Regions from separate parts of the Rhizobium sp. RAF36 genome, predicted to be linked through region 2. Evidence: riboswitches for the same ligand, from Rfam matches in the RefSeq annotation. Region 2 holds a riboswitch; each other region holds the start of a gene.
What was found. Region 2 has a riboswitch for thiamine pyrophosphate ahead of thiB (thiamine ABC transporter substrate binding subunit). Riboswitches for the same ligand answer to the same signal wherever they lie in the genome.

Region 1: another riboswitch for thiamine pyrophosphate. It lies ahead of AB4Z25_RS16765 (ABC transporter permease); the one in region 2 lies ahead of thiB (thiamine ABC transporter substrate binding subunit).
Region 3: another riboswitch for thiamine pyrophosphate. It lies ahead of thiM (hydroxyethylthiazole kinase); the one in region 2 lies ahead of thiB (thiamine ABC transporter substrate binding subunit).

Annotation. Positions count from the first base shown of each region.
Region 1 is NZ_JBFREC010000004.1:328,114-335,088, forward strand. Features, by position in the region: gene AB4Z25_RS16745 (sterol desaturase family protein) at 1-111, shown strand, start outside; gene AB4Z25_RS16750 (sugar ABC transporter substrate-binding protein) at 282-1,211, shown strand; gene AB4Z25_RS16755 (hypothetical protein) at 1,286-1,531, opposite strand; gene AB4Z25_RS16760 (outer membrane protein) at 1,711-2,343, opposite strand; TPP riboswitch at 2,485-2,587, shown strand; gene AB4Z25_RS16765 (ABC transporter permease) at 2,699-3,439, shown strand; gene AB4Z25_RS16770 (ABC transporter substrate-binding protein) at 3,473-4,411, shown strand; gene minC (septum site-determining protein MinC) at 4,543-5,289, shown strand; gene minD (septum site-determining protein MinD) at 5,320-6,135, shown strand; gene minE (cell division topological specificity factor MinE) at 6,132-6,389, shown strand; gene AB4Z25_RS16790 (amidohydrolase family protein) at 6,386-6,975, opposite strand, start outside.
Region 2 is NZ_JBFREC010000006.1:196,615-203,589, forward strand. Features, by position in the region: gene thiP (thiamine/thiamine pyrophosphate ABC transporter permease ThiP) at 1-1,408, opposite strand, end outside; gene thiB (thiamine ABC transporter substrate binding subunit) at 1,408-2,430, opposite strand; TPP riboswitch at 2,479-2,593, opposite strand; gene AB4Z25_RS21160 (MDR family MFS transporter) at 2,648-4,183, opposite strand; gene AB4Z25_RS21165 (MarR family winged helix-turn-helix transcriptional regulator) at 4,299-4,826, shown strand; gene AB4Z25_RS21170 (thiamine diphosphokinase) at 4,869-5,525, shown strand; gene AB4Z25_RS21175 (ABC-F family ATP-binding cassette domain-containing protein) at 5,529-6,975, shown strand, end outside.
Region 3 is NZ_JBFREC010000004.1:554,830-561,804, reverse strand. Features, by position in the region: gene AB4Z25_RS17880 (sugar phosphate isomerase/epimerase family protein) at 1-725, shown strand, start outside; gene AB4Z25_RS17875 (ABC transporter ATP-binding protein) at 748-1,809, shown strand; TPP riboswitch at 1,851-1,947, shown strand; gene thiM (hydroxyethylthiazole kinase) at 2,000-2,803, shown strand; gene thiE (thiamine phosphate synthase) at 2,800-3,435, shown strand; gene thiD (bifunctional hydroxymethylpyrimidine kinase/phosphomethylpyrimidine kinase) at 3,432-4,244, shown strand; gene AB4Z25_RS17855 (YdeI/OmpD-associated family protein) at 4,248-4,856, opposite strand; gene AB4Z25_RS17850 (carbohydrate ABC transporter permease) at 4,923-5,771, opposite strand; gene AB4Z25_RS17845 (carbohydrate ABC transporter permease) at 5,764-6,702, opposite strand; gene AB4Z25_RS17840 (ABC transporter substrate-binding protein) at 6,775-6,975, opposite strand, start outside.

The DNA of each region.
Region 1 (6,975 bases), on a different contig from region 2:
ACATTCCACGACGGCTCATCCGAAGCGCAGGAGCGCATGGACAAGCGGTTCATGGAGCAGGCCAGGCGCCGCGCAGAAAAGAAGGCGCGCCGCGAACAGCAGGCTGGCTGATCCTCCCAGGTGAACGACCCGCAGGCCCGGCTTCTCCGCCGGGCCTTTTGCTATCCGGTTCCCCTGCAAATGAGGGATTTTCATCAATTTTTCCGCGGACCGCGCGATCTTCCCCGGCTAACGTTTTCGTGCGGCCGGCTGGCGCCGCCTTATCTCTGGGAGGAGAGAACATGCTGAAATTGCTGACCACCAGCGCGGTTGCCCTGGTGCTTGCTGCGCAGGCGCACGCGGCCGATCGTATCGGTGTTTCGATGGGGACGCTCACCAACAATTTTCAGACGCTGATTGTCAACGGCATGCAGGATTACGCCAAGTCCGTCGGTGTCGAGCTGCAGATAGAGGATGCGACGACGGACGTCAACAAGCAGCTCGACCAGGTCAAGAATTTCGCGGCCGGTGGCGTCTCGGCCATCATTGTCGATCCCGTCGATTCCGATGGCACGCCGGCTCTCAGCAAGGTCGCCGAGGATGCTGGCATCCCGCTGATCTATGTCAACGTTCAGCCGACCGATCTTTCGACGCTCGGCAAGCAGCAGGCCTTCGTCGGTTCCAACGAGGCCGAATCCGGCACGCTGCAGACCAAGGAAGTCTGTCGTATCTTGGGCGGCAAGGGCAATGTCGTCATCATGATCGGCGACCTGACGAGTCAGGCCGCACGTCAGCGCACTCAGGACGTCCATGACGTCATCGCGACGCCCGAATGCAGCGGCCTGAAGGTCGCTCAGGAGCAGGTCGGCAACTGGAGCCGCGTTAACGGCGCCGATCTGGTCTCCAACTGGCTGACATCGGGCTTGGAGTTCGATGCCGTTCTTGCCAACAACGACGAGATGGCGCTCGGCGCCATCGCCGCATTGAAGAATGGCGGCGCATCCACGGACAAGATCATCGTCGCCGGTATCGACGCCACGCCGGAGGCCCTTCAGGCGATGAAGGCGGGCGATCTGAAGGTCACGGTCTTCCAGGATGCCAAGGGTCAGGGCAAGGGTTCGATCGATGCGGCGCTCAAGGCGATCAAGGGCGAAAAGATCGACCGCGAGGTCTGGATCCCGTTCCAGCTGGTGACGGAGAAGAACATGGCGGACTTCGAACATCTGAACTGAGGCGCGGCTCGCCTCACGGGCCGCGTCATGAAGGCCACGCAGCGCTAACCCGCTCGTGGCCTTTTCACGCGCTCTCAGGTGGCAGGAAGCGGTTCGCTGATGACGACGAAATTGGCGCAGGAATGCTCGACATTGGCAATGCGGATGCGCAACTCGCGCCGCGATGTCAGCAGGAAGAGAAATACTTTCTTGGCGCGCTGTGCCCGCCGCAGGATCTCCTCGCCGCCAAACAGCAGGCCATCACGCTCGCCGAGTTCGAAGGCCACGTGCTCGCTGTAATTCTCGTCCGTAATGGTGATTGTCCCGAGACCCGACAGCATTGTGAGCATTCCTCATCATGAGGAATGACTTTTGTCGAAGTCCTAATTTAGTGCAACACAGCGTTCCGGTTTTCCACGGCGATGTTGGGACAGGCAAGCGTGATTTTCAGCCATGATCTATCCACGCGCCACGCCGGTTAAGGCGTGCGCGCCCACGCTCGCACATTGATCCCGTTCACTCAGAACTTGACGCCGACGCCGATCATGATCGTGTTCTGGTTCAGATCGAAATCACCGCCCGCCGCACCGCCGAAGTTGCCGCTGCCGTAGTCGGTATAGCGATACTCGCCGCGGGCAAAGATGTTCTGGGTGAAGGCGTAGTCGATACCTGCGCCGATCGTCCAGCCGTTCAGCGTGTCGGAAACATCTGAAGCCCCGGTCGGATGACCTTCTGCCCGTGCGATCGCCCAGCCGGCGGTTCCGTAGAGCAGGGCGTTGTCGAAGGCATAGCCGACGCGGGCGCGGACCGAGCCCTGCCATGTCGTCTCGACGGAGCCAAAGGCCGTGTCCTCTTCGTTCCAGTTATGGAGGACATCGCCTTCGACGCCGATCACCCAGTTATTGTCGAACTGGTAGTTGTAGCCGGCAAAGCCGCCCAAGATTCCGCCGTTGGCGTCGACATTGGATGCACCGTCAGGATCGAAGGTCGTCCAGCTATAGCCACCCTCGGCACCGATATACGGGCCAGACCAGGTGAAAACCGGCGTTATCGCCTCCGGTTCGACCGGCGCAGGCGGTGGTGTCAGGTCCGCGGCCTGGGCTGATATTCCCGCCAGCGAAGCAGCAAGAACGGTGAGAATAGCGAATTTCATATTCGGTCTCCCTAAATTGCATGACTGTTAGATAGGTAGCCCCGGGCCAAAAGTCTCTAGCCCTTTCGATCACAAATGCCTGCGCGCCGCGCAGGCGGCGGATCCACCATTGACAGTCCTTTGAAAACGCGACAGTTTCCCGCCCATTCCGAGGGGAGCATCTGACGATGCTGAGATGGCGCTGAGCTGGACCCTTGAACCTGATCCGGGTCATGCCGGCGTAGGAACGGAACAAGATGCCGCCGGTATCTCCCTTCGTCTTCGCTTTGCCTGGATCTCCATTGCCGTCTGGAGGTCGCTTCGCCATGTCTGTTCTGCTGCGCTCACGTCCTTCAGTTCTCGCCAAAGCCTGACGATGCGCCTTCTCAACGCTCTCTATGGTGCAGTCTTGCTGCTTGCGATCTGGCAGGCGGTCATCTGGCTGTTTGCGCCGGCGCATTTCATCCTGCCTTCGCCGCTGTCGGTTGCTTCGGTCTTTGTGCGGCAGCCGCTGTTCCTGCTGGAGCAGAGCCTGACGACGGCGCTCGAAATCGTGCTGGGATCCCTCTGCGGAGCGATCTCCGGTGCGGCGGCGGCCTTCGTGCTTGCGGTTGTTCCGGCCGCCGGTGCGCTGGTGTGGCCGCTGGTGCTGATCCTGCAGGCCTTCCCGGTCTTTGTGCTGGCGCCGATCTTGGTCATCTGGCTCGGCTTCGGCATGGCCTCCAAGGTCGCCATGGCAACGATCATCATCTTCTTTCCTGTCGCTTCGGCTTTTGCCGACGGGCTGCGCCGGACCGAGCGCGATATCCTCGATGCCGTGTCGCTGACGAATGCCAGCCACTGGCAGACGCTGGTGCGCATCCGGATGCCGCTTGCCGTTCCGGCCCTCGTTTCAGGTCTGAGGATCGCCGCCCCGCTGGCGCCGCTCGGCGCCGTGATCGGCGAATGGGTCGGCGCCTCGGCGGGCCTCGGCTTCGTCATGGTCCAGGCCAATGCGCGCATGCAGACCGACATGGTCTTTGCCGCCATGGCGGTGCTGGCAGCGATGACGCTGATCTGCCGGGTGGTGGTCGACAGGCTCACCTCCGGCTTGACGCCGTGGGCAACGACTCGCTGAACGATTTTCAAACTGCACATTCATGGAGCAAACATGCTGCGTCTGATATCCGCCACCTTCCTCGCCCTTGCGGCGCTCGCTTCGCCGTCGCTTGCCAACGACAAGCTGACGGTGATGCTGGAATGGTTCGTCAACCCCGACCACGCACCGCTGGTCATCGCCGGGCAGAAGGGCCTGTTTGCCGCGCAAGGGCTCGATGTCGAGCTCATCCCGCCGGCCGATCCCTCGGCGGTGCCGCGGCTGATTTCCGCCAAGCAGGCTGATATCGGCATCCACTACCAGCCCAACCTCTACCTCGACCACGAAGCCGGATTGCCGCTGGTGCGCGTCGGCACGCTGGTCGAGACGCCGCTCAACACCGTCACCGTGCTTGCCGACGGGCCGATCAAGAGCCTTGCCGATTTGAAGGGCAAGAAGGTCGGCTTTTCCGTCACCGGCTTTGAAGACGCGATGCTGAAGCGGATGCTGGAAAATGCCGGTCTCACGAAAGAAGATGTCGAGCTGGTCAACGTCAATTTCGCCCTGTCGCCATCGCTGATCGCCGGCAAGGTCGATGCCAATGTCGGCGGCTTCCGCAATTTCGAGCTGACGCAGATGAAGCTTGAAGGCCATGAGGGCAAGGCATTCTTCCCGGAAGAAAATGGCGTGCCGCCTTATGACGAGCTGATCTTCGTCACCCATCGCGATTCGATCGCCGATCCGCGGCTGCCACGTTTCCTCGCGGCCGTCGAACAGGCCTCGATCTTCATCACCAATCACCCCGAGGACGCCTGGAAGCTGTTCGTCAAGGCCTATCCTGCTCTCGACGACGAACTGAACCGCACGGCCTTCTTCGATACGCTGCCGCGCTTCGCCAAGCGTCCCGCAGCGCTCGATACCGGCCGCTACCAGCGGTTCGGTGCCTTCATGCAGGAGATGGGTCTGGTGAAGACCGCACCTGCTGTTGCGGACCTCGCCGTCGAGGTAAAATAGGCCTGTGGCGGCCCTGCCACGGCGCCGTGCAAATACCCCCGGCCGTTAACTGAACGTTGCGGCCGGGGCCTCGCGTTAACTATTTGTTAACCACGAAGCAGCTACACCGAAGCAATCAAAAATTAACCAAGATTGCTAATGTGTTAACCGACGCGCGCTCCATCCGTATCAAAGGCCGTTCGTTCCTGGCGGTCGTTTTGACGCCCGATCTGCCCTTCGATGAATGGCTGGTCCGGCTCGACGATCTGGCCAAGCGTTCGGCAGGCTTTTTCCTGGGAAGGCCGGTTGTCCTCGATGTCGCCGACCTCCAGGCGAACCGGGCTCAGCTGAAGTCGATGATCGCTTCGCTTGGCGAACGCGGCGTCCGGATCATGGGCATCGAAGGCGCGCGGCCATCGCAGCTCGACGCCACCATGCCGCCGGGCATGAGCGGCGGTCGCCCGGCACCCGATGTCGATGTCGCCGACGTGCCGCAGGCAAAGGAGCCGACGCCGAAGGGCGAGGCGCAGGTGCAGGCCACCGCGCCCGTTCAGGTAACGCGCGCCACGTTGTCATCGATGGTTCTGCACGAGCCGGTGCGTTCGGGCCAGTCGATCATCTTCCCGGAAGGCGACGTGACGATCATCGGATCGGTCGCTTCGGGCGCCGAGATTATCGCCGGCGGCTCGATCCATATCTACGGCGCGCTTCGCGGCCGGGCGCTGGCAGGTTCGGTCGGCAACTCGTCGGCCCGGATTTTCTGCCGCAAGCTGGAAGCGGAACTGCTGGCGATCGACGGCATCTACAAGACGGCAGACGATCTGCCTGCCGAACTGCGCGGCCAGCCTGCGCAGCTCTGGCTCGAAAACGACGCGATCCTCGCATCGCGGCTGATTTAACGGACGAATGGTTAGGACAGGAGAGGGGATATGGGTAAAGTCATAGTTGTTACCTCGGGTAAGGGTGGCGTTGGCAAGACGACCTCTACGGCCGCACTCGGCGCCGCACTGGCGCAGCGCAACGAGAAGGTCGTCGTCGTCGATTTCGACGTCGGCCTGCGCAATCTCGATCTCGTGATGGGCGCCGAGCGCCGGGTCGTCTACGATCTGGTCAACGTTATCCAGGGCGATGCCAAGCTCTCGCAGGCGCTGATCCGCGACAAGCGGCTGGAAACGCTGTTCCTCCTGCCGGCCTCGCAGACGCGCGACAAGGATTGCCTGACCGCCGAGGGCGTCGAGCAGGTCATCAACGATCTGAAGCGCAATTTCGACTGGATCATCTGCGACAGCCCGGCCGGCATCGAACGCGGCGCGACGCTCGCCATGCGCCATGCCGACATCGCCGTCGTCGTCACCAACCCCGAGGTTTCCTCGGTTCGCGACTCTGACCGCATCATCGGCCTGCTCGATTCCAAGACGGCGAAGGCCGAAAACGGTGAGCGGATCGAAAAGCACCTGCTGCTGACCCGCTACGACGTGACCCGTGCCGAGCGTGGCGACATGCTGAAGGTCGATGACGTGCTGGAGATCCTCTCGATTCCGCTGCTCGGCATCATTCCGGAGAGCATGGACGTCCTGCGCGCTTCCAATATCGGTGCGCCGGTGACGCTTGCCGATCAGAACACGGCGCCGGCAAAGGCCTATTTCGAAGCCGCCCGCCGCCTGGCAGGCGAAGTGGTGCCGGTTACGGTACCTGGCGAGAAGCGCGGCCTGTTCGGCAAGATCTTCGGACGGAGGGCAGCATGAACGTGTTCAACTTCTTCCAGAAGAAAAAGTCCGCGCCTGTTGCCCGCGAGCGGCTGCAGCTTCTGCTCGCCCATGAGCGCATCACACCCGGGGCCGACCTGGTCTCGATCCTGCGCGAGGAAATCCTCGCGGTGATCGCCAGGCATGTGGAAATCGACGGCGACCGGCTGCAGGTGAAGATCGACCGCGGCGAGCATGTCTCGGTGCTGGAGATCGACGTCGAAATTCCGGCGAAGGCAGCGCAGGCGGCTTAAGCACGCAAGATGCTCGGCCTTGGTGCCTCGAAAGTCCTGCGCCCGCGTTTGCATCCAAAGATGACGCGGGCGTTTTCGCGGATCGCCTGTTCCCGGTCTATGCAATCGATCAGGATGATATCGGCCGGCGCGCCGATTTCGATCGGCTGCTCATCCCTGCCCATGATCCGCGCTGCCGAGGTGCTGATCATCTCGAAGGCCAGCTGCATGTCGCCGCGCCGCGAAAGCTGCGCGACATTGGCATAGAGATTGGCCATTCTCAGCAGCGACGCATCGCCATAGGGCGTGAAGGGATTGAGGATATTGTTGCTGGCGATCGAGGTCAGCACCCCCTCGGATGCCAGCAGATGGGCTGGTGCCACGCCGCGCGGCACCAGCCGGTCATGATCGCGGCCATTCAGAAAAAGATCGGTGGAGGGCAGGACCGTGACGGCAATGCCCGCAGCCTTCAATTGCCGTGCGAGCAACTGAACGTCGTCCGGCGACATCGCGGAGAGGCTCGTCATGTGGCCGAGCGAGACACGCCCCTGATAGCCGCGGCGCACCGTCTCTTCGATGACTGCGGGTAAATTGGTCTTTTCCGGCG
Region 2 (6,975 bases):
TCAGCAACGGCTTGCGCAGCCCCGGCCAGTCGATGAGCCGCAGCCGCGCCTGGCCGGTTATGCCGAGGCTTGCCGATAGGCGCGCGGTGCGCCGCTGATGGACGAGATAAGCCGGTTCGAGCACGCGCATGACGAAGGGCAGGGCCATCAGCATATTGATCAGGACCACAAGGACAGGCGCAAAAACAGAGGCGTCGCCGAATGGCCTGAGCGCCATGAACCAGCCGGTCGCAAGAACTACGGGAGGCGCCAGCAGCACCATTGACGAGGCTCCGCCTATCGCGGCGTAGAGGGCGCGGCTGCCGCGCTTGGAGCGCTTGTCTGCGCTGATGGTCTGGCGGGCGCGGATCAGGGCTGCTGACACGACAAGGGCCAATGTGGCGGCGGAAAGGGATATGCCGCAGCTCATCGCTGCGGCCTGCCAGAAGACCGGCTCGCCGACCAGCTTCGGGAGGTCGGCTCTCAGGCCGGCTACCAACACGGAGAGCAATGGCGAGATTAGAAAAGCCGTGGCGAGAGCGAGGAGCAGGCCATCTGACAGTTTTGCCATTGGCATTCTGCCATCGAAACGCATGGAGTGGCGTCCGGCGGTCAGCCCTTCGTCACGGCTGGCGGGGAGAAACGACATGGCGCCGAGGATGAGGCCGGTCAGGGCAATCTGCAGCAAGGACAGAGCTACCGCTCGGCCCGGGTCGAAATCAAAACGTAGCGACTGGTAGATCGCCACCTCGATCGTCGTTGCCGCCGGTCCGCCGCCAAGCGTCAGCACCAGCGTGAAGCTGGTGGCGCAGAGCATGAAGATCAGCCCTGAAATGCCAGGGATCAGGCCGCGGATCGCCGGCCATTCGATGAAGCGGAAGACGGCGCGCGGGCGCATGCCGAGATTGCTTGCCATCAGCCAGTATTCGGACGGCAGCCTCTCCAGGCCGGCGAGCATCAGCCGGCAGGCGAGCGGCAGGTTGAAGAAGACGTGGGCGAGCAAGATGCCGGTCAGTCCGTAGATGCTAACGGGTTCGGACAGGCCGAGCTTGAGCAACGCGGTATTGAGCAGGCCCTGCCGTCCCCAAATGCCAATGAGCCCGAGCGCGCCGATCAGAACGGGCAATCCCATCGGCACGGCCATCAGCCGGATGATCCAGATGCGGCCGGGAAAGTTCGGCTGGCGGGCAAGCGCCCGCGCGACGGGGAGCGCCAGGAGAACTGAGAGCAGCGTGGAGATAACCGCTTGCAGCAGCGTGAAGCGCAGGACGCGGAGAATGTAGGGATCCGAGATGATGCCGGCGAAGGTAGAACCTCCGCCGGAAGCAGCAAGCGAGATGGCGGCGATGCCGATGAAAAGCAGGATGGCGGCGAGACCGACCGCCCCGCCCGCCAGCGCATTTCGCCGTTCCGCCGCCGTCTGCAACATCAGTTGATGCTCATGGCCGTCAGCCACTCATCGATCCAGGCCTTGCGGTTTTTGGCGACATCATCCGGGCTCATCAGGAAGGTCTTGGACGGATTGACCAGCTTGCCGAAGGCATCCGGCAGCGGCGTCGATGTGACCGCAACAGGCATCATCCAGTTGTTGGTCGGAATGGTGTCCTGGAAGCCCGGTGTGACCATGAATTTCAGGAAGTCACGAGCGAGATCCTTGTCGGGAGCGTTTTTCAGCAGGCCGGCGACTTCGATCTGGATGTAGTGACCTTCGGAGAAGGCTGCGGCCTGGTAGCGGTCGGTGTTCTCGGCGACCATGTGATAGGCTGGTGAGGTCGTGTAGGACAATACCATCGGCGCCTCGCCCTTGGTGAACAGGCCATAGGCTTCAGACCAGCCGGGCGTCACCGTCAGGATGCGGTTCTTGAGCTTGGCCCAGGCTTCCGGCGCCTTGTCGCCATAGACGGACTTGACCCAGAGCACCAGGCCGAGGCCGGGAGTAGATGTGCGCGGATCCTCGATGACGAGTTTCTGCGAGGGGTCGCCGTCGACCAGTTCCTGCAGGCTCTTCGGCGGGTTCTGGATCGTCTGTGTGTCGTAGATGATGGCGAAGTGGCCGTAGTCATAGGGGACGAAGACATCGTCCTTGAACTCGCCGGGTACCTTGAGGGCGCTGGTATCGACGCCGCTTACGTCGAACAGGCCGGTGTCCTTGGCTTCGGTGATCAGGTTGGTATCGATGCCGAGAACGACGTCGGCCTTGGTCGAGGCGCCTTCGAGCTTCAGGCGGGAGAGAAGCGCCACGCCATCGGCGACGCTGACGAAATTGACTGTGCAGGCGCAGGTCTTTTCGAAGGCTTCCTTGACCTTGGGGCCGGGTCCCCATTCCGAGGTGAAGCTCTCGTAGGTGTAAACCGTCAGCGTCTTGTCGGCGGCCTGCGCCGGCGACAGAGTGACGGTTGCGGCAAGGAAAGCCGTGACGAATGATGCGATCAATGGTTTGCGGCCGGGCATGGCGCGCCTCCTCCTAAAAAGTTTTGTCATGGGGAAAAGGGCGGTGCCTGGTGTCACGCGTCTAATCCCTCCGCCGGTGTTAGCCGGATCAGGTTCCGCGGGTTGGCTTGAAAGCCTCTCAGCCAGATATCCTTGCGGATACAGGGCACCCCGTTAGAGCGTTGGCAGATGTATAGCGATGCAGGCCTTATGACAAGGGCGCAGCGCGCCCTTGCTTTTACTCGGCGGCTTCGGCCGCCGCGGCCGTGTTCTTGGTCTCGCCGTGGCGCGGCAACTGGACAGGCTTCAGCGAAAGCGCTGCAATCAATCCAATCAGAGCAAAGGCGCAGGAGGTCATGAAAAGCGGCGTGAAAGCGCTGGCATAGGCGTCGGCCACTGCCTGGCGGCTGGCTTCGGGGAGGGCTGCCATCATCTTCGGCGTCAGCTGCTCGATATCGGAAACGCCGGGGATAGAGATGCCGACCTTCGTCAGCTGTGAGCCGATAATGGCGCCGTAGATGGAGATGGCGATCGAGGCGCCGCCCATGCGCGACAGCGTGACGGAACCGGTGGCGGCGCCGACATCACGCGCCGGAGCGGCGTTCTGGACGCCGATCACAGGCACCTGTTGCGACAAGCCGATGCCGATGCCGTGCAGCATCATCAGCAACCCGATAATCGGCAGCGGCGTACCGGCATGGACCTGAGACAGCAGCGCGAAAGCGACGGCGCTGCAGGAGAGGCTGGCGATGGCGAAGGGCTTGTAGCGGCCGGTGCGCGAAATCATGCGCCCGGCAAAGAGCGAACCGCAGACCAGCCCGCCGGTCAGCATGACGAAGAGCAGGCCGGCATGCGAGGGCGACAGGCCCGTGGTCGTCTGCAGGAACAGCGCGAAGTAATTGGCCATGCCGATTGCGATGCCGCCGCCGGTGATCGACATGATCAGGAGAAGCGGGAAGGTCGGGTTGCGGAACAGCGACAGCGGGACGATCGGTTCGGCGGCGCGGCGCTCGACGAAGACCCAGGCGATGGCGCAAAGCGCGCCGATACCGATGATCCCCAGACTCTGCGGCGCCAGGATCGAGCCGAACAGCTCGCTGCCATCGGCCATCAGCACGATGCTCGTTGTCGTCATCGCCAGCAGCAGGGCGCCGGCATAATCGATCTTCGGGCGGCGGTGCGGCTTGCGATAGGGCAGCATCAGCGCGAGGCCGATCAAGACAATGAAACCGATCGGCACGTTGACGAGGAAGATCGAGCGCCAGCCGAAGAGATCGCTCATCATGCCGCCGAGAACGGGGCCGATGGCGCTCGATGCCATCAGCACGAGGCTGGAATAGCTCTGGTAGCGGGCGCGTTCGCGCGGCTCGAAGAGATCGGCATTGACGGCGAAGATCGATACCATGATGCCGCCGCCGCCGAGGCCCTGCAAAACGCGAGCGGCGATCAGCGTGTTCATCGAGACGGCGAGACCGCAAACGGCGGAGCCGACGGTGAAGATCGCGATCGCGGTCATCATCACGTATTTGCGGCCAAAGAGGTCACCGAGCTTGCCATAGACGGGCATGACTGCGCTCAGCGACAGCAGATAGGCGGAGCCGATCCAGCCGAAGCGTTCGAGGTGGCCGAATTCGCCGACGATGGTCGGCAGCGCCGTCGAGACGATCTGATTGTCCAGCGTTGCCATGAACATCGCGGTCATCAGAAACAGGAAGAGAATAAGCCTGCGGCGGGGATCCGTCACGAGCGGCTGGGAGGCAAGCTGCATATCCATGAAGACAGTTCCAATCTTGATCGCCAATTTATGTGACAAAAGCATATAAATGTCAATGACACCAGAATGACGCAGGCATATTTCCTTCGCGCAAGCCTTCTGTTATGCTCGGCGCATGAACGAGAAACCCGCCCGCATTCACGAGCTTGATCCGCTGTCACTGGAGAACGAAAGCGTTTCCAGCATCGGCCAGAGCATGACCCGGATGAAGCTGATGACAGGGCGCCGGCTGATCGGGCGTCTGGCAATCCAGAGCGTCGCGCCGGATCTCGAGCTCTCGCATCTCGATGTTCTTGACGCCGTGCGCCGTGCGCAGCCGGCCGATGAAGTGACGGTCGGGATGATTGCAGAAATGCTGCGGATCGATCCGTCTCGCGCCAGCCGCGTGGTGGCCGACATGGTCAGCCGCAACATTCTTCGCCGCGAAGCATCGCAAGCTGATGCGCGGCGCATCGTCGTGGTGATGACGCCGATCGGCCAGCGGCTGCTGTCGGAAATCCGGGCGCAGAAGCTGTCGTTGATCACAGAAATCCTCGACGGCTGGAGCGACACGGACGTCGATGCCTTCGCAGCACTCTATGAGCGCTTTATCGACGGTTATGAAAAAGCCTTCGAACGGCGCGATAAGGGCACGCCCGGTTAAGCCCCGCCCCTTTCCCTCGACCCCTGCTTTGCGCTATGGGCAATGCCCATGACCCAGACGACCTTCACGATCCTGCTCGGCGGCGAGCTGACGCCGACAGAGCGGCTGCGAAATGCGATTGCCGGCAGCCGCTTCATCGCGGCCGATGGCGGCATGCGGCATGCGGCAGAGCTCGGCGTCGTGCCGGAGCTCTGGGTGGGTGATTTCGATTCCACCGCACCGGATCTCGAAGGTGCGTTTCCGAGCGTGCCGAAGCAGCCCTATCCCGCGGCCAAAGCTTCGACGGATGGCGAGATCGCTGTTTCCGAAGCGATAGCCCGCGGCGCCAAACGGCTGATCCTTGCCGGTGCGCTGGCGGGTGAGCGGTCCGACCATGCGCTTCAGCACCTTCTCTATGCCGTCAGCCTCGCCGAACACGGTATCGACCTGTTGCTCACTTCGGGGCTGGAGGAAGCGGTTCCGCTTCTTTCAGGTTCCATCGAGCTCGACCTGCCGAAGAACAGCCTGTTCTCGGTTCCCGGTTTCAGCGAATTGCGTGGTCTCTTCATCGAAAACGCGCGCTATCCGCTCTCGGATTTCCATTTGCCGTTCGGCTCGTCGCGTACCATTTCCAATGTGGCAGAAGGCAAGGTTCGGTTCACGCTCGGCAGTGGCCGCGCGATCGTCCTTGCCCGCCCCTATGACCTTTCCGGAGTCTGATCCTTGGCGCCTCCCATTCTCAAACTGGACGACATCTTTCTGAGCTTCGGCGGCGCGCCGTTGCTGGCGGGCGCAAGCCTGCAGGTCGAGCCGGGCGACAAGATCTGCCTCGTCGGCCGCAACGGTTCCGGCAAGTCGACGCTGCTGAAGATCGCTGCCGGCATTGCCGAGGCGCAGTCCGGCGAGGTGTTCCGGCATCCCTCCTCGACGGTCCGATATCTTGAGCAAGCTCCTGATTTCGGAAGTTTTGCAACGGTGCAGGCCTATGCCGAGGCCGGGCTTGGGCCGGGCGACGATCCCTATCGCGTCACCTATCTTCTGTCGCATCTCGGCCTCACCGGCGAGGAAGACCCGAAGAACCTTTCTGGCGGCGAAGCCCGCCGCGCAGCACTTGCCCGCGTCATGGCGCCGGAGCCGGATATCCTGCTGCTCGACGAGCCGACCAACCATCTCGACCTGCCGACCATCGAATGGCTGGAAGGCGAACTTCAGAAGACGCGCAGCGCCCTCGTTCTGATCTCGCACGACCGCCGTTTCCTTGAAAAAGTATCGACGGCGACGGTCTGGCTGGACCGCGGCACGTCCCGGCGCCTCGATAAGGGCTTTGGGCATTTCGAGGCCTGGCGCGATCAGGTTCTGGAAGCTGAAGAGCTGGAGCAGCACAAGCTCGGCAAGTCGATCGAGCGTGAGGAGCACTGGCTGCGCTATGGGGTAACCGCGCGGCGCAAGCGCAACATGCGCCGCCTCGGCGAACTGCAGACCATGCGCTCGCAATATCGCGGCCACAAAGGTCCGCAGGGCACCGTTCAGGCGAGCGTTTCGGATGCGCAGGAATCCGGAAAGCTCGTCATCGAGGCGGACAAGATCACCAAGACATACGGCGAGCGGCCGATCGTGACGCCGTTCTCCATTCGCGTGCATCGCGGCGACTGCATCGGTCTTGTCGGGCCGAACGGCGCGGGCAAGACGACGCTGCTGAAGATGCTGACTGGCCAGCTGGTGCCCGACAGCGGCACCGTGAAGCTCGGCACCAATCTCGAAATCGCAACGCTCGACCAGAAGCGCGAGGAACTCAACCTCGATGATACGCTGGCCAATTACCTGACCGATGGCCGCGGCGAGAACCTGCTCGTCAACGGCGAGCAGCGCCATGTGACCGGCTACATGAAGGAATTCCTGTTCCAGCCTGAGCAGGCGCGCACGCCGATCAAGAACCTCTCCGGCGGTGAGCGCGCGCGGCTGATGCTGGCGCGGATCCTGTCGCGGCCGACCAACCTTTTGATCCTCGACGAGCCGACCAACGACCTCGATATCGAAACGCTCGACCTGCTGCAGGAAATCGTTGCCGGCTTTCCGGGCACGGTTATTCTCGTCAGCCACGACCGTGACTTCCTCGACCGTACCGTGACCTCGACGATTGCGCCCGCCGTTCCGGATGCGCCCGATGGCC
Region 3 (6,975 bases), on a different contig from region 2:
TCCGCTCTGCCGTGGCGCTGGCCCGCGAGCGCGGCCTCTTCGTCTCCTCCATCACCTATTTCGGCAACCAGCTCGACGCCGACAATGCCAAGCGCAAGGATCTGCGCTCGCGCACCTCGGAGTTCGCCCAAGCGATCGGCGAGGCTGGTGTGCCAATCTTGGTGATCTTCCCGGGACGAAACGATGAAGGCAGCGACGAGGCCAATTACGACGACTTCGCAGCCTATACCAACGGCCTGATCGCCGAGACGGCGACAAGCGGACTCATTTTTGCGATCGAAAACTGGCCGGGACCGAAGGACAATTTCGTCGGCACGACGCCGAAGGGCTACGAGGAGCTGTTCAAGCGCATTCCAGACCGCCGCTTCGGGCTGGAATTCGACCCCTCGCACTTCCTGCGCATCGGCGTAGATCCCTATCAGGCGCTCGAGGACGTCAAGGACCGCATTGCCATCCTCCATGCCAAGGACACCGCGATCGATCCCGCCGTACAGCAGGCCGTCGGCTATCACGGCAAGGGCTGGTGGCAATACAAGCTGCCCGGCCTCGGCCTGCTCGACTGGACGAAATTCCTGCGACAGGCCGTGAGCTACGGTTTCGACGGCACGATCTCGATCGAGCATGAGGATGCCGCCTACGGCTGGCCGGGCAAGGACCTGGAGGCCCGCAAGGAGGGCGAGCGCGTTGGGCTCAGCTATCTCAGAAACACCTTGAACAAGCTCTGATCGCAGCCTGGGGAGGACGATAATGGCTCATGTTTCAGTCAATAATGCACGCAAGGACTACGGCGCGTTCAAGGCCATCAAGGGCGTCTCCGTCGATATCCGCGACGGCGAATTCGTCGTCCTCGTCGGCCCGTCCGGTTGCGGGAAGTCGACGCTGCTCAGGATGATCGCCGGGCTCGAAGGCATCACCGGGGGTGAAATCCAGATCGGCAAGCACATCGTCAACGAGCTTGCACCAAAGGACCGGGACATCGCCATGGTGTTCCAGAACTATGCGCTCTATCCGCATATGACCGTCGCCAAAAACATGGGCTTCTCGCTGCGGCTGAAGCGCATGCCGCGCGAAGAGATCGACAAGCGTGTCGGCAATGCCGCCAAGATCCTCGGGCTGGAGAGCCTGCTGGAGCGCTACCCGAAACAGCTCTCCGGCGGCCAGCGCCAGCGCGTTGCCATGGGCCGGGCAATCGTCCGCGACCCCGCCGTCTTCCTCTTCGACGAGCCGCTCTCCAATCTCGACGCCAAGCTGCGCGTCCAGATGCGCTCGGAGATCAAGGAGCTGCACCAGCGGCTGCAGACGACGACGATCTACGTCACCCACGACCAGATCGAGGCCATGACCATGGCCGACAAGATCGTCGTCATGAAGGACGGCCGCATCGAGCAGTCCGGTTCTCCGCTCGATCTCTACGACCGGCCCAACAACCTGTTCGTCGCGGGCTTCATAGGCTCGCCCGCCATGAACTTCATCAAGGGCAGCATGACGGATGTGGGTTTCCGCACCGAAGACGGCATTATCCTCCCAAGCGACCGCCGTCCGGGCGATGCGGTAACCTACGGCATCCGCCCTGAACATCTCCGGCTCGACCCCGATGGCATCGAGATCACCACCGTCGTCGTCGAGCCGACGGGGTCGGAAACGCTCGTCATCGCCAGACTTGGCACGCAGACCATCAGCTGCGTCTTCCGCGAGCGGATCAGGGCGGTGCCCGGCGATGTCTTGAAGGTCGCGCCCATTCATGATGCCGTTCATCTCTTCGATGAAGGCGAGCAGCGTATCGTCAGCGGCGAGGCCCGGCTCAACTGATAGGGCGTGACAAGCCGCCGATAATTTGCGAAGACGGCTGTGTTGAGAGACAGGGGCGTTCGCCGAAAGGCGGGCTGAGAAGTACCCTTCGAACCTGAACCAGATAATGCTGGCGGAGGGAGTCGCTCGAGGCCCTCCGCAGCGATTGCCCGGCCTCCCGCGTCTTGCCCCGCTCCAAAAGGGACGCAAGATGACGACTTCGAGATCACCCAGACAATTGCTGACCGCGCTGCGCGCCGCGCCACCACTTGTTCACTGCATCACCAACTACGTCGCGATGAACATCGCTGCCAATGTCGTGCTGGCGGCGGGCGCCTCGCCTGCCATGGTGCATGCAGAGGAGGAAGCCGGTGAGTTCGCGGCGATATCAGGGGCGCTGACGATCAACATCGGCACACTGTCGCCTGCATGGGTCAATGGCATGAAGCAGGCGGCGAAGGCGGCTGCCCGCAACGGAAAGCCCTGGGTTCTCGATCCGGTCGCCCACTACGCCACTGGTTTTCGCCGCGAAACGACGGCCGTGCTCCTCGACCTCAACCCAACGATCATCCGCGGCAATGCTTCGGAGATCATCGCGCTTGCCGGCAGCGAAAGCCGTGGCCAGGGCGTCGACAGCCGCGACCCCGTCGAGCAGGCGGAAGGTGCCGCCCGCAGCATTGCCGCCCAGTATGGTGCTGTCGTTGCGGTCACCGGTCCGATCGATTTCGTCACCGATGGCGCGCGTGCTGTCAGAATTGCCGGCGGCTCGGCCCTGATGCCGCAGATCACCGCGCTCGGCTGCTCGCTGACCTGCCTGACCGGGGCCTTCGCCGCCGTTGCGCCCGAGGAGACTTTCGATGCGACAGTCGCAGCGCTGGCAATGTTTGCCGTCGCCGGCGAACAGGCGGCGCTGGAAGCGAAAGGCCCCGGCTCCTTCTCCTGGCGTTTCCTTGATGCGCTCGCGGCAATCGACGGTCCGGGCCTCGATCAGGCGGCAAGGATCAGCGTGGCGTGAAGACCTTCGACCTCTCCCTCTATCTCGTCCTCGATCCGGATCTCTGTGCCGGATACGGGCTTGTCGAGACAACCCGCGCGGCCGTTGCCGGCGGGGCGACCATCGTGCAACTGCGCGACAAGATGGCGGACACCCGGCAAATGATCGAAACCGGCCGGGCTTTGCAGCGTGTGCTCACGGGCAGCAACGCGCTACTCATCGTCAACGACGATGTCGAGGCGGCGATCGCGCTCAATGCCGACGGACTGCATATCGGCCAGGACGATCTCGCAGCGATTGAAGCCCGCAACAAGATCGGGCCAGACATGATCCTCGGCCTGTCGGTCGAGACGCTTGAGCTTGCGGCAGCCGTCGATCCCGCCATCGTCGATTATGCCGGAATCGGCCCGGTCTTTGCCACCGCGACGAAGCCTGACCATAAACAACCGATCGGCCTGACGGGACTGGCAGACCTCGTCCGCGCCTGCCCGGTTCGCTCCGTGGCGATCGGCGGGCTGAAGACCGAGCATGTCGGCCCGGTGCTTGCCACCGGCGCCGAGGGCCTTGCGATCGTCTCGGCGATCTGCGGCCAGCCCGATCCGCAGGCGGCGACCGCAGCCATCGCAGCCAGCATCAGAAAGGCATGCTCATGATCCGCAACGTCCTCTCAATCGCCGGGTCCGACCCCTCGGGCGGCGCCGGCATCCAGGCCGATCTCAAGGCCTTCTCTGCACGCGGAACCTACGGCATGGCCGTCCTGACGGCGCTGACGGCGCAGAACACGACCGGCGTTTCCGCCGTGCAGACGGTCTCTCCGGACTTTGTCGCCGAGCAGATCCGCATGGTTTTCGCCGATGTGCGCGTCGATGCGGTGAAGATCGGCATGATCGCCAATGCCGCGATTGCCGAGGCGGTCGCCGACGCCCTGAAGCCGCATCGCGGCATTCCCATCGTGCTCGATCCCGTCATGATCGCCAAGGGCGGCGCCACCCTCCTCGACATTGCTGCGATCGGCGCGCTGACCACGCGTCTCCTGCCGCTCGCGACAATGCTGACCCCGAACTTGCCGGAGGCTGCCGCGCTGCTGGGCGAGCAACATGCGGAAAACCGCGATGCGATGCAGGATCAGGCGCGCAAGCTACTGGTGCTGGGTGCCAAGATGGTGCTGCTCAAGGGCGGGCATCTCGGTGGCGCCGACAGCCCCGATGTCCTGGCAAGCGCTGACCACATCACCTGGTTCGAGGCGCCCCGAGTTGCGACGAAGAATACCCATGGCACAGGCTGCACGCTGTCGAGCGCACTTGCCGCAGAGCTCGCCAAAGGCAAGTCGCCCGAGGCGGCGGTCGGCATTGCCAAACGCTATCTTGCCGATGCGGTTGCCGCCGCCGGTGAACTGACCGTCGGTTCCGGCCATGGCCCGGTGCAGCACTTTCATGCGCTGTGGGACAAGGTCGAGTTCTGAGACTCAGCCCTTCGGCTTCCTGTTCTGCGGATAGATCGTTTCGCCTTTCGCCAGCATCTCGACGAAAGCGGCGATCTTCCGCTCCCGGCCCGCAGGCGTCTTCATATTGTGTATGCGGAACGCGAGCGCGAAGCGGTTCTGCTCGCTAAGGACAGCGAGCATCTCGCTTGCCTTCGGCTCGGCATCGATCGCCGCCTGCAGATCGTCGGGGATTTTCATGTTCTTGCCGCTGCCATAGGCACGGTCCCAGCGGCCATCGGCCTTGGCGGCCTCGACCTCGCGCAGACCATGACCAGTCATCCGGCCTTCGCTGATAAGGCGGGCGACATTGTCGACGTTGATCTGACTCCATGTGCCGTTCTTCGTACGCCGGGTGTAGCGTTGCAAATAGCTCTTCTCATCGAGGCTTTTGCGCACCGCATCGATCCAGCCCCAGCAGAGCACGGCATCGATCGCCTCGACGGGCGTGATCGATGGCAGGCCCGAGGCCACCTTGAAGATGCGGATCCAGACCTCGTTTTCTTGATCGTGATGCTTCGAAAGCCAGTCGTAGAATTCCCCGGCATTGCTGAATTCATGCACCTTGTCCGGATCGACGACGATCGGAGCCATTCGCTTTATCCCCCATGAAGCCTGCGCCCGGCCATGGTAGCGGCCACGGCGCAAACTTCAACTCGCTCAGGACTTGACCGCTCCGGCCGTCAGACCGGCGATGATGTGTTTCTGGGCCAGGAAGAAAACGATGATGGTCGGCATGATTGTCAGCGTGATGAAGGCCAACACCAGCTGCCATTCGGTGCCGAACTCGCCGCGATAGACCATGATGCCGAGCGGCCAGGGATATTTCGATTCCGAATTGAGCATGATCAGCGGCAGGATATAGCTGTTCCAGCTGCCGACGAAGGAGATGATGCTGACCGTAGCGATGATCGGCCGCGACAGCGGCAGCGAGATGTACCAGAAGAAGCGCAGATAGCCGCAGCCATCGACGAACGCGGCCTGGAACAATTCTTCCGGGAGGTTGCGAAAATAGTTCCTGAACAAGAGAATGCTCATACCAAGGCCAAAAGCCACCTGCGGCAGCGCCACGCCCCAATAGGTATCCAGCAGCCCGAGATCGCGGATGCGGATGAAGAGCGGCAGGATGGCGGTGGCGGCCGGGAACATCAGCCCGAGCAGGAAATAATTCAGCAGGAACGACGAGCCGAAGAAGCGCACATGCGCGAAGGTGAAGGCCGCCATCGACGAGACGATCAGCGTCAGCGACACTGTCAGCACCGCAATGACCAGCGAATTGAAGATCTGCAGCCAGTAGCGCTCGCCGAAAAGGATGTCAGTATAGTTCGACCACTGCCATGCGGCCGGCAGGCCGAACGGATTGACGCGCAAATCCCCCAGCGTCTTGAAGCCGCCAAGCGCCGTTGTCAGCAGCGGAATGAGCACGAGGGCGGCGATCAGCGTCAGCGAGACGTAGAGATAGACTTTCGTCCCCGTTTGCATGCGAATGGTGTCGGTCGTGTCAGTCATTGCGCATGAAAATCCTTTTGTAGCCAAAGGCGAGCGTCACGCAGATGATGAACAGCACGACGCCGACGGCGCTGCCGAGGCCGACCTGCATGCGCATGACGCCGTAGGTGTAGAGGAAGGTGACCATCGTCTGCGTCGAGTTCGATGGCCCACCGCCGGTCAGCGGCATGATCATGTCAAACAGCTGCAGGGAGCCGATGACGGCGAAGAAGATCGACAGGCGGAGCGTCGAGCCGAGCAATGGCAGCGTGATGTAGCGGAATTTCTGCCAGCCGGAAGCGCCGTCGATATCGGCGGCCTCGAGCACGTTCTTGTCCACGGATTGAAGGCCGGCGATGAACAGCATCATGTGGAAGCCGAAGTACTTCCAGACGACGACGCCGAGCACCGCATAGATCGCCACGTCCTTGTCGGCCAGCACATAGGGATTGGCAAAGCCGAAGAAGTTGGCTGTCGCGGCAAACAGGCCATAGTCGCCATCGTAGACGAAGCGCCAGATGAGACCGGCCGCGACATCCGCCAAGACGTAGGGCAGGAAGAAGATCAGCCTGTAGGTCACGACACCCGGTATGCGGTGCGCCAGCATGGTCGACAGCCAGATCGCCAGCGGCACCTGGATGGCGATGGAGATGATGATGATCAGTCCGTTGTTGATCAGCGCCTGGCTGAAGGCGGCATTGCGAAACAGCACCTGGAAGTTCTTGAAGGCGATGAATTCGGTTGGCGTGCCGTAGCCGTTCCACTTGTAGAAACTGTACCAGGCCGCCTCGCCCATCGGCATGATGACGAAGAGCGTGAAGAGGATCAGCGCTGGCGGCAGGAAGAGCAGCAGGATGGCCCAGCGGTCATGCGCGATCGAACTGCGGTTCTTTCGCGCGCTCTTGGAAAGGCCTTTCGCGCCGATGCCAGTTGAAACGGAAATGTCAGCCATGTGTCCTGCTTTCGCATGCGCCTGATCAGGTCCCGGCGCCTTGCGGGCGCCGGGAAGAGAATGCGGAGTGGATCACTGCTCCAGTTCGAACGCGTCCTGGATCTGCTGGGCGCCATCCTTCGAGCTCATCTGGCCCGAGACGATTTCGACCGAGACGTCATTGACGACGCGGCCGACGGCGGCGCCGAGATCCTGGTCGAAGAAGTTCTGGTGCCATGTGGATCCGGCGAGCTGCTTGGCGGATTCGGCGAGCAGCGGGTTGACGACGCCGTC